Regions from separate parts of the Metabacillus sp. Hm71 genome, predicted to be linked through region 3. Evidence: a T-box and tRNA genes for the amino acid it is inferred to sense, from the RefSeq annotation. Region 3 holds a T-box; the other regions hold tRNA genes.
The links. The T-box of region 3 lies ahead of ACSVDH_RS20675 (valine--tRNA ligase). A T-box ahead of a tRNA ligase gene usually reads a tRNA of that ligase, here a tRNA-Val.

Region 1 (5,527 bases), 260 kb from region 3:
ATTGCTCTACCGACTGAGCTACCGAGCCATTTAGTTTACGGCTTCCACTAAGCTTCGAATCTCTTCGTCAGCTCCATCGCTCACATCCTCACGTATTAACATACGCTCCGGTGCTCCCTCAGTCGCTTCCTCGACCTTCTCGCTTATTGAAACCCTTTTACTCTAGATTAGGAATTTTAAAATGGCGGTCCGGACGGGACTCGAACCCGCGACCTCCTGCGTGACAGGCAGGCATTCTAACCAACTGAACTACCGGACCATTTTGGTTGCGGAGGCAGGATTTGAACCTGCGACCTTCGGGTTATGAGCCCGACGAGCTACCAGACTGCTCCACCCCGCGACGATAATATAAATTAAAGTTTATCTATGCTCTTAGATATTGCCTAATAGAGACCGTCCCGATTTCAGGATGCTGATTCAAGAAGCAGCTCAATCGGTACGCTGATGATTATTCAGTGAAGCATATTCGTTCGTGCTCCACCCCGCGACGATAATATTAAATATAATATGGAGGAGGAAGGGGGATTCGAACCCCCGCGGGCTTTGACACCCCTGTCGGTTTTCAAGACCGATCCCTTCAGCCGGACTTGGGTATTCCTCCGTAATACTTTTTTTAAAATGGTGGACCTTGTAGGACTCGAACCTACGACCGGACGGTTATGAGCCGTCTGCTCTAACCAACTGAGCTAAAGGTCCAAAATGGTAGCGGCGGAGGGAATCGAACCCACGACCTCACGGGTATGAACCGTACGCTCTAGCCAGCTGAGCTACACCGCCAAAATAGAAGTTTAAGTTGAATTTATGGTGGAGCCTAGCGGGATCGAACCGCTGACCTCCTGCGTGCAAAGCAGGCGCTCTCCCAGCTGAGCTAAGGCCCCAAAAACAATTATAAGAGATGGTCGGGAAGACAGGATTCGAACCTGCGACCCCTTGGTCCCAAACCAAGTGCTCTACCAAGCTGAGCTACTTCCCGTACTAGATATCAGAGGTATGATGTGAGAGGTCAGAGATCTTTAAGTACTGCTTCGAAGCAAAGCCTTTAATCTAACTTCTGACTTCCGATTTCTCACTTCTAGAAATGGCGCGCCCGAGAGGAGTCGAACCCCTAACCTTTTGATCCGTAGTCAAACGCTCTATCCAATTGAGCTACGGGCGCAAGTCTAACTGGTGCCGAGGACCGGAATCGAACCGGTACGGTAGTCACCTACCGCAGGATTTTAAGTCCTGTGCGTCTGCCAGTTCCGCCACCCCGGCACTTATAAAGAGCGGAAGACGGGATTCGAACCCGCGACCCCCACCTTGGCAAGGTGGTGTTCTACCACTGAACTACTTCCGCATGATTTAGATGGTGCGGGTGAAGGGACTTGAACCCCCACGTCACAAGGACACTAGATCCTAAGTCTAGCGCGTCTGCCAATTCCGCCACACCCGCACGGTGTGTAAAATGGTGAGCCATGAAGGACTCGAACCTTCGACCCTCTGATTAAAAGTCAGATGCTCTACCAACTGAGCTAATGGCTCTTGTTTCAAAACACTCATAGGTTTGACGCCCAAATTTCAGAAAGCTTATTCAAGAAGCGGCTCAATTTGTGCGCTGAAGTTAATGCTTCGCAGCTTATTCATTCGTGCTCTACCAACTGAGCTAATGGCTCTTATTTTTTTGAAACAATAAGTGGTGCCGGCGAGAGGACTTGAACCCCCAACCTACTGATTACAAGTCAGTTGCTCTACCAATTGAGCTACACCGGCGTATTTAGTATTGTGTAATATATAGTCATTCTTACCTAACAGTCACCCAAATCTCAGGAAGATTAATCAAGAAGCAGCTCGATTTGTGTGCTGAAGCACAGCTTCGAAGCTTGTTCGATCGTGCTCTACCAATTGAGCTACACCGGCAAAATGGTGGAGGATGACGGGATCGAACCGCCGACCCCCTGCTTGTAAGGCAGGTGCTCTCCCAGCTGAGCTAATCCTCCAAATCAAACATACAAAAGTGTATGCGTTTTAATATCTTGTTACTGCCTGGCAATGTCCTACTCTCACAGGGGGAAACCCCCAACTACCATCGGCGCTGAAGAGCTTAACTTCCGTGTTCGGCATGGGAACGGGTGTGACCTCTTCGCCATCATCACCAGACATTAGCGACAAGAATTATTATACTATTTCAGAAGAATATTTCAAGTGTTTTTTATAAAAACTTTATATTCCTTCAAAACTAGATAACGATTTTACAATTCAATTACTGAGCTTACGCTTTTCTACGTTGTCCAGCTACAGAAGCCAAATCCTACGGTAATTTTACTCTCTCGGGCGAAGTCAAAGTACGACTTCTGCGAGGGTCGCGCGGGTTCCCAATGGATTTTAGCGGACTTCTTCAGCTTTTCTAATAGGTTAAGTCCTCGATCGATTAGTATCAGTCAGCTCCACACGTCACCGCGCTTCCACCTCTGACCTATCAACCTGATCATCTTTCAGGGATCTTACGTTACAAAGTAACAGGGAAATCTCATCTTGAGGGGGGCTTCATGCTTAGATGCTTTCAGCACTTATCCCTTCCGCACATAGCTACCCAGCTATGCCTTTGGCAAGACAACTGGTACACCAGCGGTGCGTCCATCCCGGTCCTCTCGTACTAAGGACAGCTCCTCTCAAATTTCCTGCGCCCACGACGGATAGGGACCGAACTGTCTCACGACGTTCTGAACCCAGCTCGCGTACCGCTTTAATGGGCGAACAGCCCAACCCTTGGGACCGACTACAGCCCCAGGATGCGATGAGCCGACATCGAGGTGCCAAACCTCCCCGTCGATGTGGACTCTTGGGGGAGATAAGCCTGTTATCCCCGGGGTAGCTTTTATCCGTTGAGCGATGGCCCTTCCATGCGGAACCACCGGATCACTAAGCCCGACTTTCGTCCCTGCTCGACTTGTAGGTCTCGCAGTCAAGCTCCCTTGTGCCTTTACACTCTGCGAATGATTTCCAACCATTCTGAGGGAACCTTTGGGCGCCTCCGTTACATTTTAGGAGGCGACCGCCCCAGTCAAACTGCCCACCTGACACTGTCTCCCGGCCCGATAAGGGCCGCGGGTTAGAATTTCAATACAGCCAGGGTAGTATCCCACCGACGCCTCCACCGAAGCTGGCGCTCCGGCTTCTCAGGCTCCTACCTATCCTGTACAAGCTGTACCAAAATTCAATATCAGGCTACAGTAAAGCTCCACGGGGTCTTTCCGTCCTGTCGCGGGTAACCTGCATCTTCACAGGTACTATAATTTCACCGAGTCTCTCGTTGAGACAGTGCCCAGATCGTTACGCCTTTCGTGCGGGTCGGAACTTACCCGACAAGGAATTTCGCTACCTTAGGACCGTTATAGTTACGGCCGCCGTTTACTGGGGCTTCAGTTCAAAGCTTCGCTTGCGCTAACCTCTCCCCTTAACCTTCCAGCACCGGGCAGGCGTCAGCCCCTATACTTCGCCTTGCGGCTTCGCAGAGACCTGTGTTTTTGCTAAACAGTCGCCTGGGCCTATTCACTGCGGCTTTTCCGGGCTATTCACCCTAAAAAGCACCCCTTCTCCCGAAGTTACGGGGTCATTTTGCCGAGTTCCTTAACGAGAGTTCTCTCGCTCACCTTAGGATTCTCTCCTCGCCTACCTGTGTCGGTTTGCGGTACGGGCACCTCACACCTCGCTAGAGGCTTTTCTTGGCAGTGTGGAATCAGGAACTTCGGTACTATAGTTCCCTCGCCATCACAGCTCAGCTTATGTGACAACGGGATTTGCCTCGTTGTCAGCCTAACTGCTTGGACGCGCTAATCCAACAGCGCGCTTACCCTATCCTTCTGCGTCCCCCCATTGCTCAAACGGTGAGGAGGTGGTACAGGAATTTCAACCTGTTGGCCATCGCCTACGCCTTTCGGCCTCGGCTTAGGTCCCGACTAACCCTGAGCGGACGAGCCTTCCTCAGGAAACCTTAGGCATTCGGTGGAGGGGATTCTCACCCCTCTTTCGCTACTCATACCGGCATTCTCACTTCTAAGCGCTCCACTAGTCCTTACGGTCTAGCTTCACAGCCCTTAGAACGCTCTCCTACCACTGTTCTAAAAGAACAGTCCACAGCTTCGGTGATACGTTTAGCCCCGGTACATTTTCGGCGCAGAGTCACTCGACCAGTGAGCTATTACGCACTCTTTAAATGGTGGCTGCTTCTAAGCCAACATCCTGGTTGTCTAAGCAACTCCACATCCTTTTCCACTTAACGTATACTTTGGGACCTTAGCTGGTGGTCTGGGCTGTTTCCCTCTTGACTACGGATCTTATCACTCGCAGTCTGACTCCTGAACATAAGTCTTTGGCATTCGGAGTTTGACTGAATTCGGTAACCCGATGGGGGCCCCTAGTCCAATCAGTGCTCTACCTCCAAGACTCTTAATTCAAGGCTAGCCCTAAAGCTATTTCGGAGAGAACCAGCTATCTCCAAGTTCGATTGGAATTTCTCCGCTACCCACACCTCATCCCCGCACTTTTCAACGTGCGTGGGTTCGGGCCTCCATTCAGTGTTACCTGAACTTCACCCTGGACATGGGTAGATCACCTGGTTTCGGGTCTACGACCACGTACTCATTCGCCCTATTTAAGACTCGCTTTCGCTGCGGCTCCGTCTCTTCAACTTAACCTTGCACGGGATCGTAACTCGCCGGTTCATTCTACAAAAGGCACGCCATTACCCATTAACGGGCTTTGACTACTTGTAGGCACACGGTTTCAGGATCTCTTTCACTCCCCTTCCGGGGTGCTTTTCACCTTTCCCTCACGGTACTGGTTCACTATCGGTCACTAGGGAGTATTTAGCCTTGGGAGATGGTCCTCCCTGCTTCCGACGGGATTTCACGTGTCCCGCCGTACTCAGGATCCACTCTGGAGGGAACGAAGTTTCAACTACAGGGTTGTTACCTTCTATGACGGGCCTTTCCAGACCGCTTCATTTACCCCGTTCCTTTGTAACTCCTAATAGAGTGTCCTACAACCCCAAGAGGCAAGCCTCTTGGTTTGGGCTTCTTCCGTTTCGCTCGCCGCTACTCAGGAAATCGCGTTTGCTTTCTCTTCCTCCGGGTACTTAGATGTTTCAGTTCCCCGGGTCTGCCTTCATTACCCTATGGATTCAGGTAAAGATACTGTTCCATTACGAACAGTGGGTTTCCCCATTCGGAAATCTCCGGATCAAAGCTTACTTACAGCTCCCCGAAGCATATCGGTGTTAGTACCGTCCTTCATCGGCTCCTAGTGCCAAGGCATCCACCGTGCGCCCTTAACAACTTAACCTTCGACAAACGATAAGCGTCGAATTTCTTCGTTGACTTCGAGTTCTGCGGTGCTCATGTACCAAAACCGTACACTCCGCTCCTCGACCACTCGTCGCCTCGAACTTCTCGCTTCTCCTTTGTCTCAAGACATAAGTGCTTACTTAATGTCCTGATTAAACATAATTAAGAGAATCACTAAACTAAGCGTTTAAACTCAGTGAATTACT
Region 2 (5,527 bases), 2.2 Mb from region 3:
CAGGGTTAGTCGGGACCTAAGCCGAGGCCGAAAGGCGTAGGCGATGGCCAACAGGTTGAAATTCCTGTACCACCTCCTCACCGTTTGAGCAATGGGGGGACGCAGAAGGATAGGGTAAGCGCGCTGTTGGATTAGCGCGTCCAAGCAGTTAGGCTGACAACGAGGCAAATCCCGTTGTCACATAAGCTGAGCTGTGATGGCGAGGGAACTATAGTACCGAAGTTCCTGATTCCACACTGCCAAGAAAAGCCTCTAGCGAGGTGTGAGGTGCCCGTACCGCAAACCGACACAGGTAGGCGAGGAGAGAATCCTAAGGTGAGCGAGAGAACTCTCGTTAAGGAACTCGGCAAAATGACCCCGTAACTTCGGGAGAAGGGGTGCTTTTTAGGGTGAATAGCCCGGAAAAGCCGCAGTGAATAGGCCCAGGCGACTGTTTAGCAAAAACACAGGTCTCTGCGAAGCCGCAAGGCGAAGTATAGGGGCTGACGCCTGCCCGGTGCTGGAAGGTTAAGGGGAGAGGTTAGCGCAAGCGAAGCTTTGAACTGAAGCCCCAGTAAACGGCGGCCGTAACTATAACGGTCCTAAGGTAGCGAAATTCCTTGTCGGGTAAGTTCCGACCCGCACGAAAGGCGTAACGATCTGGGCACTGTCTCAACGAGAGACTCGGTGAAATTATAGTACCTGTGAAGATGCAGGTTACCCGCGACAGGACGGAAAGACCCCGTGGAGCTTTACTGTAGCCTGATATTGAATTTTGGTACAGCTTGTACAGGATAGGTAGGAGCCTGAGAAGCCGGAGCGCCAGCTTCGGTGGAGGCGTCGGTGGGATACTACCCTGGCTGTATTGAAATTCTAACCCGCGGCCCTTATCGGGCCGGGAGACAGTGTCAGGTGGGCAGTTTGACTGGGGCGGTCGCCTCCTAAAATGTAACGGAGGCGCCCAAAGGTTCCCTCAGAATGGTTGGAAATCATTCGCAGAGTGTAAAGGCACAAGGGAGCTTGACTGCGAGACCTACAAGTCGAGCAGGGACGAAAGTCGGGCTTAGTGATCCGGTGGTTCCGCATGGAAGGGCCATCGCTCAACGGATAAAAGCTACCCCGGGGATAACAGGCTTATCTCCCCCAAGAGTCCACATCGACGGGGAGGTTTGGCACCTCGATGTCGGCTCATCGCATCCTGGGGCTGTAGTCGGTCCCAAGGGTTGGGCTGTTCGCCCATTAAAGCGGTACGCGAGCTGGGTTCAGAACGTCGTGAGACAGTTCGGTCCCTATCCGTCGTGGGCGCAGGAAATTTGAGAGGAGCTGTCCTTAGTACGAGAGGACCGGGATGGACGCACCGCTGGTGTACCAGTTGTCTTGCCAAAGGCATAGCTGGGTAGCTATGTGCGGAAGGGATAAGTGCTGAAAGCATCTAAGCATGAAGCCCCCCTCAAGATGAGATTTCCCTGTTACTTTGTAACGTAAGATCCCTGAAAGATGATCAGGTTGATAGGTCAGAGGTGGAAGCGCGGTGACGTGTGGAGCTGACTGATACTAATCGATCGAGGACTTAACCTATTTAATGCGTTAAACAAAGTGAATTGAATTATACATCGTTATCTAGTTTTGAAGGAATATAGTATTCCTAATAACTTTATACAAAGTTAGAGGGTTTCGAGGAACAAACAGTTCAAGGAATCGATTGAGGAGACACCGGAGCGTACAGCCGTACGTGAGGATGTTGACGATTGAGATGACGCAGAAATGTGAAGTTCATCGGAAGCCGTAAACCATTTGTCTGGTGGCGATAGCGAAGAGGTCACACCCGTTCCCATGCCGAACACGGAAGTTAAGCTCTTCAGCGCCGATGGTAGTTGGGGGACTCCCCCTGTGAGAGTAGGACGTTGCCAGGCTTGTTGTTAATCCGCAGTAGCTCAGTGGTAGAGCTATCGGCTGTTAACCGATCGGTCGCAGGTTCGAATCCTGCCTGCGGAGCCAATGCTTCCATAGCTCAGTTGGTAGAGCACTTCCATGGTAAGGAAGAGGTCACCGGTTCGAGCCCGGTTGGAAGCTTAATATTCAAAAAAGAAAAATGCCTTAATGGCCCGTTGGTCAAGCGGTTAAGACACCGCCCTTTCACGGCGGTAACACGGGTTCGAATCCCGTACGGGTCACCATTTATTTTTATACATAATCTTGGAGGATTAGCTCAGCTGGGAGAGCACCTGCCTTACAAGCAGGGGGTCGGCGGTTCGATCCCGTCATCCTCCACCATTACGCCGGTGTAGCTCAATTGGTAGAGCAACTGACTTGTAATCAGTAGGTTGGGGGTTCAAGTCCTCTCGCCGGCACTGTTTTATAAATATGGAGGGGTAGCGAAGTGGCTAAACGCGGCGGACTGTAAATCCGCTCCTTAGGGTTCGGCAGTTCGAATCTGCCCCCCTCCACCATTTACATATAAAATGCAGATAAACGAAGGGAAAATGGAACTCCATTTCATCATTTGTTTATCTTTGATTTTGTTTAGAGAGTTTAGTGTGAATATTTCACTAAATAATGTTAATAATAAAGTATCTAATGAACTAACAAGTAAATTTCTATTGGGCTATAGCCAAGCGGTAAGGCAACGGACTTTGACTCCGTCATGCGTTGGTTCGAATCCAGCTAGCCCAGCCATTAGAGCCATTAGCTCAGTTGGTAGAGCATCTGACTTTTAATCAGAGGGTCGAAGGTTCGAGTCCTTCATGGCTCATCATTTGCGGAAGTAGTTCAGTGGTAGAACACCACCTTGCCAAGGTGGGGGTCGCGGGTTCGAATCCCGTCTTCCGCTCCATAGATTTTTATAATTGGGGCCTTAGCTCAGCTGGGAGAGCGCCTGCTTTGCACGCAGGAGGTCAGCGGTTCGATCCCGCTAGGCTCCACCAATACAATATATCAATAAAATGACACAACCATGGACGATTGTTTATGGTTTTTTTTTATTTTCTTTATTTTTAGTACAATTCACTTAAAATTAGCCCTTTCGTTTGTTACTTTTTGACTAATATGAAGATAAATCTTTCTTTTCATTTTCTATTTAAAAACAAATTAATAAAAATTCCCTACTCATCTCCAAAATTTGTTAAAATATTTTTATGTGCAATAAATGAAACCTTATGAAATGCTAATACGTATATAAAGAGACCCGCAGAGTGCGGAGGTATGTGAAAATGGAAACAATAGTAAAGAAGCGGATAAAACAGGTTAAAAAGGGCGATCAAAATGCATTTGCTGAAATCGTGGATTTGTATAAGGATAAGATCTATCAATTATGTTATCGTATGCTGGGAAACGCACATGAAGCAGAAGATATCGCACAGGAAGCCTTCATACGGGCGTATGTTAATATCCATACGTATGATATGAATAAAAAGTTTTCAACATGGTTATATCGAATCGCAACGAATCTTTCGATTGACCGTATACGGAAAAAGAAGCCGGATTATTACCTTGATGCAGAGGTTTCGGGAACAGATGGATTAACCATGTATTCTCAAATTGCTGCAGAGGCAGCTTTGCCTGAGGAAGAGCTGGAAACCATGGAGCTTCAGCAGACAATTCAAGCTGAAATTTTAAAGCTGCCCGATAAATATCGAACGGTTATTGTCTTAAAGTATATAGATGAGCTATCATTAATAGAAATAAGTGAAATCCTTGATATTCCGATAGGTACTGTTAAAACCAGGATTCACAGGGGGAGAGAAGCCCTCCGAAAGCAATTAAGGCATTTATAATGAGGTGAGAAATATGAGCTGTTCTTCTGAAATTGTGCAGCTTTTGCATAAATATTTGGATCATGAACTAACAAGTGATGAAGAAAAACAGGTGAAAGACCATCTTCATACATGCAAGGAGTGCTTTCAACATTTTCATGAACTAGAAAAAGCTATCGCACTAGTCCAAAGTACATCCCATATTGAAGCTCCTAAAGATTTCACACAAGCCGTTATGAATAGACTTCCAAAAGAAAAGCGAACTGTTTCTTGGAATCGTTGGATGAAGGGTCACCCACTATTAGCAGCGGCATCTTTATTTGTTCTTCTTATGGCAGGAAGTTTATTTTCTGCATGGAATGAAGATCAGCAATTTAGTGTCTCAAAGCACTCAGACTTAGTTGTAGAGAACAGTAAGGTCACTGTACCGAAGGGAGAAGTTATAAAAGGAGATGTCACTGTTAAAAACGGAACATTAGTGATTGAGGGTACAATTGAAGGAAATGTCACTGTCATTAATGGAGAGAAATACCTCGCATCTGCAGGCCAAGTGACCGGCGAGATAGAGGAAGTGGATCAGATGTTTGAGTGGTTATGGTACCATATAAAAAACCTCTCTCAGGATGTTGTCAGTGTTTTTGATTAAACATAAGGTCATCATTATGGTGGCCTTTTTACATTTCTATTCAAGAAATGATATAATACTATCGTTATTAGAATCCTTTATTTCAGTTTAGTTTAGTAAGGGGAAAAACTTCGCTGATGATAAAAATTAAATAAACGAGATTTTACCTATAAAAGAGTGAAATACATGGAGGACGAGTGAATGGGATATGAGGATATACCAATATTGCATTACCTCGGCATAGCTGTTGATATTCTCCTTGTTTGGTATGTTATCTATAAATTGATTATGGTCATAAGGGGAACAAAGGCAGTACAGCTATTAAAAGGAATTACAGTGATAATTGTAGTCCGCATGTTAAGCCAATATCTAGGTTTAAACACCTTGCAGTGGTTAATGGACCAAGCCTTAACATGGGGGTTTTTAGCCATTATTATCATTTTCCAGCCAGAGCTGCGCAGAGCCTTAGAACAGCTAGGAAGAGGACGTTTATTTTCTAGAGGCAGTCTGCCTGGAGAGGACGATCCTGAAATAACCGTTGAGGCAATTGTAAAGGCAACAGACTATATGGCAAAGCGTCGCATTGGTGCGTTAATGTCCATAGAAAAAGAAACAGGCATGAGTGATTACATAGAAACGGGAATAGCCTTAAATTCGATGATTTCTTCTGAATTATTAATCAATATCTTTATCCCGAATACACCGCTTCATGATGGAGCGGTTATTATCCAAAAGAATCAAATTGCTGCAGCCGCTTGCTATCTGCCTCTCTCAGAAAGCCCGTTTATTTCTAAGGAGCTCGGGACGCGGCATAGGGCAGCATTAGGGATAAGTGAGGTTACAGACAGTTTAACCATTATCGTGTCTGAAGAGACTGGAAGTGTCTCTGTAGCACGAAATAGTGAGCTTTATCGAAACTTGACTCAAGATGAACTAAGAGAGATTCTTCAAAAAGAGTTAATGGTTGCATCAAAACCTGCTTCCTCAAACCGCTGGCAATGGAGGGGAAAAAATAATGGATAAGCTAATGAATAACCATTGGGTAATGAGGGTTATTGCTTTATTCATGGCCTTAATGTTATATGCTTCAGTCAATATTGAATCAGGCAATACAGTTAATAATAATTCATCATCTCCTTTGTCCTTTTCGCCTGATGCAGACAAGACGACT
Region 3 (5,527 bases):
TTGATGCAGCTGTATCGGTCAGCTCGCTGTTTACAGTTGGCCAAGCCGCTACAGTAATGGACTCTCCTTCATGCGGAAGTGATTGCCAAATTTCCTCTGTAATAAATGGCATAAACGGATGTAATAATCTCATTGTGTTATCAAGGACATAACCAAGAATAGAACGTGTAGTCTTTTTCGCTGCTTCATCTTCTCCATATAATGGGAGCTTAGCCATTTCTATATACCAATCACAGAAATCATCCCAAATGAAATTGTAAAGCAATCGTCCAACCTCTCCGAACTCATACTTATCAGCAAGCTTTGTAACATTTTCGATGGTTTCATTTAATCTTGTTAAAATCCATTTATCCGCTACAGATTTTTCACCAGTTATATCAATTTCCTCATATGTTAAACCATCCATATTCATTAAAGCAAAACGAGAAGCGTTCCAGATTTTATTTGCAAAATTCCATGTGGATTCAACTTTTTCATAGCTGAAACGTAAATCCTGTCCTGGTGAGCTTCCTGTTGATAAGAAGAAACGCAGTGAATCAGCACCATATTGATCAATGACTTCCATCGGATCAACGCCATTGCCAAGTGATTTACTCATTTTACGTCCTTGCTCATCACGTACAAGTCCATGGATTAATACATCTTTAAATGGACGCTTACCAGTGAATTCCAGGCCTTGGAAAATCATTCTTGAAACCCAGAAGAAAATAATATCATAACCTGTAACAAGAGCACCTGTAGGATAGTAGCGCTTAAAATCAGCTGAATCCGTATCAGGCCATCCCATTGTTGAAAACGGCCAAAGCGCTGAACTGAACCATGTATCTAGAACATCCTTATCCTGCTCCCAATTTTCACTATCGGCCGGCGGTTCATGATTTACATATACTTCTCCGGTTTCTTTATGGTACCAAGCTGGAATCCGATGTCCCCACCATAGCTGACGTGAAATGCACCAATCACGGATATTTTCCATCCAGCGTAAGTAAGTTTTTTCAAAACGATCAGGAACAAAATTCACTTTTTCTTCAGCCTTATCCTGAAGCTTAACGGCTTCATCTGCTAAAGGCTGCATTTTAACAAACCATTGTGTGGATAAATAAGGTTCTACAACTGCACCGCTTCTTTCACTATGTCCAACAGAATGCAAATGCTCTTCAATTTTAAACAGCACACCTTGTTCTTGTAGATCTTTTACGATTTGCTTTCTGCATTCAAAACGATCTAGCCCATTGTAGCTCCCAGCATTTTTATTCATTGTACCGTCTTCATTCATAACAAGAATACGTTCCAGGTTATGACGATTACCAAGTTCAAAGTCATTAGGATCATGTGCCGGTGTAATCTTCACTGCTCCAGAACCAAATTCCATATCCACATAATCATCACCGACAATTGGAATTTCTCGGCCAACAATTGGCAAGACAACTTTTTTCCCAATTAAATGCTTATAGCGCTCATCTTCAGGATGCACAGCTACAGCAGTATCTCCCAGCATGGTTTCAGGACGTGTTGTAGCCACCTCAATTGATCCGCTGCCATCTGCTAATGGATAACGCATATGGTAGAAAGCACCTTGAACATCCTTATAAATAACCTCTATATCAGATAAAGCTGTTTTTGTTTGCGGGTCCCAGTTAATAATATATTCACCGCGGTATATTAGGCCTTTATTATAAAGAGAAACAAATACCTCTCTTACCGCTTTTGATAAACCTTCATCAAGTGTAAAGCGTTCGCGTGTATAATCTAATCCCAGGCCTATCTTAGCCCATTGCTCACGAATATGACCTGCATACTCTTCTTTCCATTTCCATGTTTCTTCAACAAATTTTTCACGACCTAAATCATAACGGGATTTGCCTTCTTCTCGAAGCTTTGCTTCAACCTTCGCTTGGGTTGCAATTCCGGCATGGTCCATTCCAGGCAACCATAGTACGTCATAACCCTGCATTCTTTTCATCCGCGTAAGAATATCTTGCAGCGTCGTATCCCACGCATGACCTAAATGAAGTTTACCTGTAACGTTTGGCGGCGGAATAACAATCGTATAAGGCTGTTTTGATTCATCACCTGTTGCTTCGAAATATTTTCCTTCTACCCAAAAGGAATAACGGTTTTTTTCAATTGTATTTGGATCATACTTTGTTGGTAATTCACGCTGTTGTTCAATCTTTCCCATCTTAATAGTTTCCTCCTTTATCTACCTGCTAAATTTCATAAGCAATATAAAAACTTATGTACAAAATAAAAACTCCTTCCATCCACTAAAAGGACGAAAGGAGAATAATTTCGCGGTACCACCTTTTTTCACAAACTAAAGCATTAGTCTATGCACTTAAAAATGATAACGGTCTGCACCGGCTTCTCCTACTCCATTCAAAGAAGCAACTCCTGGGCGACCTTCCAATGCATCTACATAAGAAATCTTTCAGCAAATGATTTCTCTCTCTGTAAAGAGATCGCAATTGTACTCTTCCCAATCAACGTTTCACCTGTTATGAAATTGATCTATTCTATATTACTAAAAAATTCTTTTTTCCGTCAATATCTTCGCCAATTTTCCGTATTTATATACGGGCACCTATCACTAGTGTTTTGCATAAGATGTTAATACGTCAATATTCCTGCAAGCAGAAGCTAAATACTTTCTCATTGTTTATGTGTTGAGAAGGATCACAGCTTAAGAATAGTTTATTTTATGGCAGATAATGGAGGAGGAGTTGTGATATGAAGCGGAGGTATAACCCTTACACCCTTCCGCCATGGGTAAGACAAATACGAGATGTCGGCATCCAAATTATTATTCCATTAACAATTTTCCAAGGTATTCGTACTGTATTCTTTCCAACATCCTTTGATGTATTATTACTAGCTCTTTTAATCTTTTTAGCTATTGCTTTTCGTTATGATTGGATATGATATCCTTGAATAACACAATATGCTAAACGCTCCTACTTTTCCACAATAAAAATGAGGCTGACACTTTGTCGCCTCATTCGTTTTTTACTCAGATGCCTCTGCTTGCATTTTCTTCTTCTCTTCTACTTCTGATATGTTCATGACGATGTATTCTATATTTTTAAAATGCCAATATGCTTTAACTAATTGTCTGTTCTTTTCCAGCTCAGATTCGGTTTTGTCTCTATTGACAAAGCTTTCAATGATACGGCATATCCGATCGGGAAAGGCAAGATAACTTAAAAATAATAGCATTTCCTCTTCTTTATACGGGTAAATTTTTTGATACGTATAAAACCAGTTTACACAATCATTACATTGGGTCGGATATGATGAGGCTGTTCGATTCATGAATAAGAGGAAGTCATCAATTGGTGCAGCATATTTAGCCTTTTCAAAGTTTGTTAGATAGCCGGTTCCTTGATCATCATATAAAAAATGGTGAGAGGATATTTTCCCATGAACTAATACAATTCTTCCTTTTTCCTTTCCCTCCATCGCTTCCGACCATTCTTGCAGCTTCTTTTTAGAGAAATCGATCGCACGGCTTACCTCAATAAAATAGGTGACAGCTTGTAGTTCAAAAGGTGATAGATATAATCTTCGCTCACATTGGTCAACATATTTTTCGTACAGAAGTTTCATCCTTTCCCAGCGCTGCGATAATGCATCATAATGTTTAGCTGCTTCTTGACCATTTAGTTGCACTTCCCTTTCAGTATGGCTATGCATTTTAGCGATTTCTTTAAATAAGTATTGATGTCGTGCATCCAGCTCATCCTCTGGTTCATTAGCCAACCAAGGCATCATATAATAATATTCCTTGTTATTTTGAGTAATGAACTGCTGTTGTCTATTCTTTACAATTGGAACATAACTTTTATAACCTTGTTGGCTTAAGATTTTAAAAGAATCAACAAAAGCAGGATTGAATTGTTTTGGAAGCTTTTTCAAAACATATGTCCCTGTATCTGTATATACCTTTATTGTTTTACGGCTTATATCTTCTATATATTCAGCACGAATATCATAATTCATTAAAAGCGGCCTTAGTTCTTGAACTTGTATAGCCAATGATTGACACCTCAAATCCTCTAATGAGAAATTGAAAAAAACAGCTGAGGTAAATGTAGCCCCATGCTGTTTCTTCAAGTATTTTACAGGATCCCTTAATTCCTAACTTTAGTTGCAATTCAATTAGGGATCAATACAAGGAATAGATCTAAATCACTTACGATTATTTACTTGTTGAATAGGCAGGGATGTAAAGAATTTGTCCTTCATAAACATCTTGATCCGCATGAAAATCATTAACTCTCATAAGCTGTTGAACAGTAATATCATATCGTTCACAGATCAGATCTATTGTATCTCCCTGCTGAACAATACACATTTTCACTCGTGAGAAATCCTCATCATCTTCGCGGGCAAAAAGACTTGTTAAATAATGTGCATCCTTTGGATTGCTTTCTTCTTCTCTTTTTTCTTCAGCTTCCTCTTGAATTTCTTCGTTTTCAACATTTTCTGTTTTAGAGAACAAGGAATATTGAATCTCAGGCGGTCCCTCTGTTACCTCTTCTATCTCTTCTTGTTTCCTTACCTCTACAATGAATGGGTTATAAATGTCTTCTTCCTGAATATCTTCTGCCTGGCTGCTATACAATTCTTCGCTCTCTTCTTGTCTCGGAATGGAAGCGGCAATACTTTCTTTTTCTTCCTCTTTATCCTCTGTTTCCAATTGACCTATCGGCTCTACTTGATCCAAAGACAATTTGTCCACGTCTTTCTCAACAGATTCATGTTCCTGATATAATGATGAAAAAGGATTTGAAGGTCTTTGCTCAAATGGCAGCGGTGAAGGTTGGCTGTCATATTCAAAGGTTTCTTCTTGTTGTTCCCCTCTGTAAAGCGGTTCTAATTCCTCTTCTTCCCTGCTTTCCACTTCATCGGCAACCTGTTGTTGGGACTGCTCATTTGTAATGCCGCCAATCGATAAGTCAGCAACTAATTTTAAACATTTTAACTCTGGAAGCTCATAATCAAATGAATCAATGGCCACATATACTTCATCTAAATTTTCAATTCTGTTGCTTGGAATCGTGATATCTACCGGAAAACGGTGATTTAATATGCTTATACCATCTTCACGTGTAGAAACTTCATTTACATAACGTACATTAGCATATTCATATTGGTCTTTTTGGTCTTCCACCTTTGCTTCATTATCTATTTTGTATTCACCCGAAAGTTGAAGTGCACCTCTAATGGAAATATACTGATCATGCTCATGAATTGTGATATCAGGCTCTAATGAAATTGTTAAAAGTTCAAATACTTCCTGTCCTTTTTGAAACCAGACTGATTCTTCTACAGAAAAACGTAATTGTTCTTGATCCTGTGGCAAAGATATTTCCTCCTTTCAAATAGCCTAACAAATTACTATGACATTACAGATGTATGTGGAAAGGAAGGAAAATATGATAAGTTTCTTTGCAGACTTATCCAAAGGATCAAGCATTCGCCATTCCCTAAGCTTCTATTTTAAATTCTATATTAAAAGGCCTAA

Region 1: it has a tRNA-Val gene. The T-box ahead of ACSVDH_RS20675 (valine--tRNA ligase) is inferred to sense a tRNA for this amino acid. The anticodon was not compared.
Region 2: it has a tRNA-Val gene. The T-box ahead of ACSVDH_RS20675 (valine--tRNA ligase) is inferred to sense a tRNA for this amino acid. The anticodon was not compared.

What each region holds. Positions count from the first base shown of each region.
Region 1 covers NZ_CM200278.1:4,425,151-4,430,677, forward strand. Annotated here, with positions in the region: tRNA gene ACSVDH_RS21910 (tRNA-Phe) at 1-28, opposite strand, end outside; tRNA gene ACSVDH_RS21915 (tRNA-Asp) at 183-259, opposite strand; tRNA gene ACSVDH_RS21920 (tRNA-Met) at 264-340, opposite strand; tRNA gene ACSVDH_RS21925 (tRNA-Ser) at 509-601, opposite strand; tRNA gene ACSVDH_RS21930 (tRNA-Ile) at 620-696, opposite strand; tRNA gene ACSVDH_RS21935 (tRNA-Met) at 701-777, opposite strand; tRNA gene ACSVDH_RS21940 (tRNA-Ala) at 803-878, opposite strand; tRNA gene ACSVDH_RS21945 (tRNA-Pro) at 897-973, opposite strand; tRNA gene ACSVDH_RS21950 (tRNA-Arg) at 1,080-1,156, opposite strand; tRNA gene ACSVDH_RS21955 (tRNA-Leu) at 1,166-1,254, opposite strand; tRNA gene ACSVDH_RS21960 (tRNA-Gly) at 1,265-1,336, opposite strand; tRNA gene ACSVDH_RS21965 (tRNA-Leu) at 1,347-1,432, opposite strand; tRNA gene ACSVDH_RS21970 (tRNA-Lys) at 1,446-1,521, opposite strand; tRNA gene ACSVDH_RS21975 (tRNA-Thr) at 1,674-1,749, opposite strand; tRNA gene ACSVDH_RS21980 (tRNA-Val) at 1,901-1,976, opposite strand; rRNA gene rrf (5S ribosomal RNA) at 2,021-2,136, opposite strand; rRNA gene ACSVDH_RS21990 (23S ribosomal RNA) at 2,388-5,319, opposite strand.
Region 2 covers NZ_CM200278.1:181,683-187,209, forward strand. Annotated here, with positions in the region: rRNA gene ACSVDH_RS00985 (23S ribosomal RNA) at 1-1,557, shown strand, start outside; rRNA gene rrf (5S ribosomal RNA) at 1,777-1,892, shown strand; tRNA gene ACSVDH_RS00995 (tRNA-Asn) at 1,903-1,977, shown strand; tRNA gene ACSVDH_RS01000 (tRNA-Thr) at 1,980-2,052, shown strand; tRNA gene ACSVDH_RS01005 (tRNA-Glu) at 2,082-2,156, shown strand; tRNA gene ACSVDH_RS01010 (tRNA-Val) at 2,178-2,253, shown strand; tRNA gene ACSVDH_RS01015 (tRNA-Thr) at 2,258-2,330, shown strand; tRNA gene ACSVDH_RS01020 (tRNA-Tyr) at 2,346-2,429, shown strand; tRNA gene ACSVDH_RS01025 (tRNA-Gln) at 2,581-2,655, shown strand; tRNA gene ACSVDH_RS01030 (tRNA-Lys) at 2,659-2,731, shown strand; tRNA gene ACSVDH_RS01035 (tRNA-Gly) at 2,738-2,812, shown strand; tRNA gene ACSVDH_RS01040 (tRNA-Ala) at 2,828-2,903, shown strand; gene sigW (RNA polymerase sigma factor SigW) at 3,189-3,752, shown strand; gene ACSVDH_RS01050 (zf-HC2 domain-containing protein) at 3,766-4,377, shown strand; gene cdaA (diadenylate cyclase CdaA) at 4,558-5,379, shown strand; gene ACSVDH_RS01060 (CdaR family protein) at 5,372-5,527, shown strand, end outside.
Region 3 covers NZ_CM200278.1:4,162,444-4,167,970, forward strand. Annotated here, with positions in the region: gene ACSVDH_RS20675 (valine--tRNA ligase) at 1-2,182, opposite strand, end outside; T-box leader at 2,269-2,496, opposite strand; gene ACSVDH_RS20680 (YszA family small membrane protein) at 2,731-2,922, shown strand; gene ysxE (spore coat protein YsxE) at 3,007-4,035, opposite strand; gene spoVID (stage VI sporulation protein D) at 4,199-5,365, opposite strand.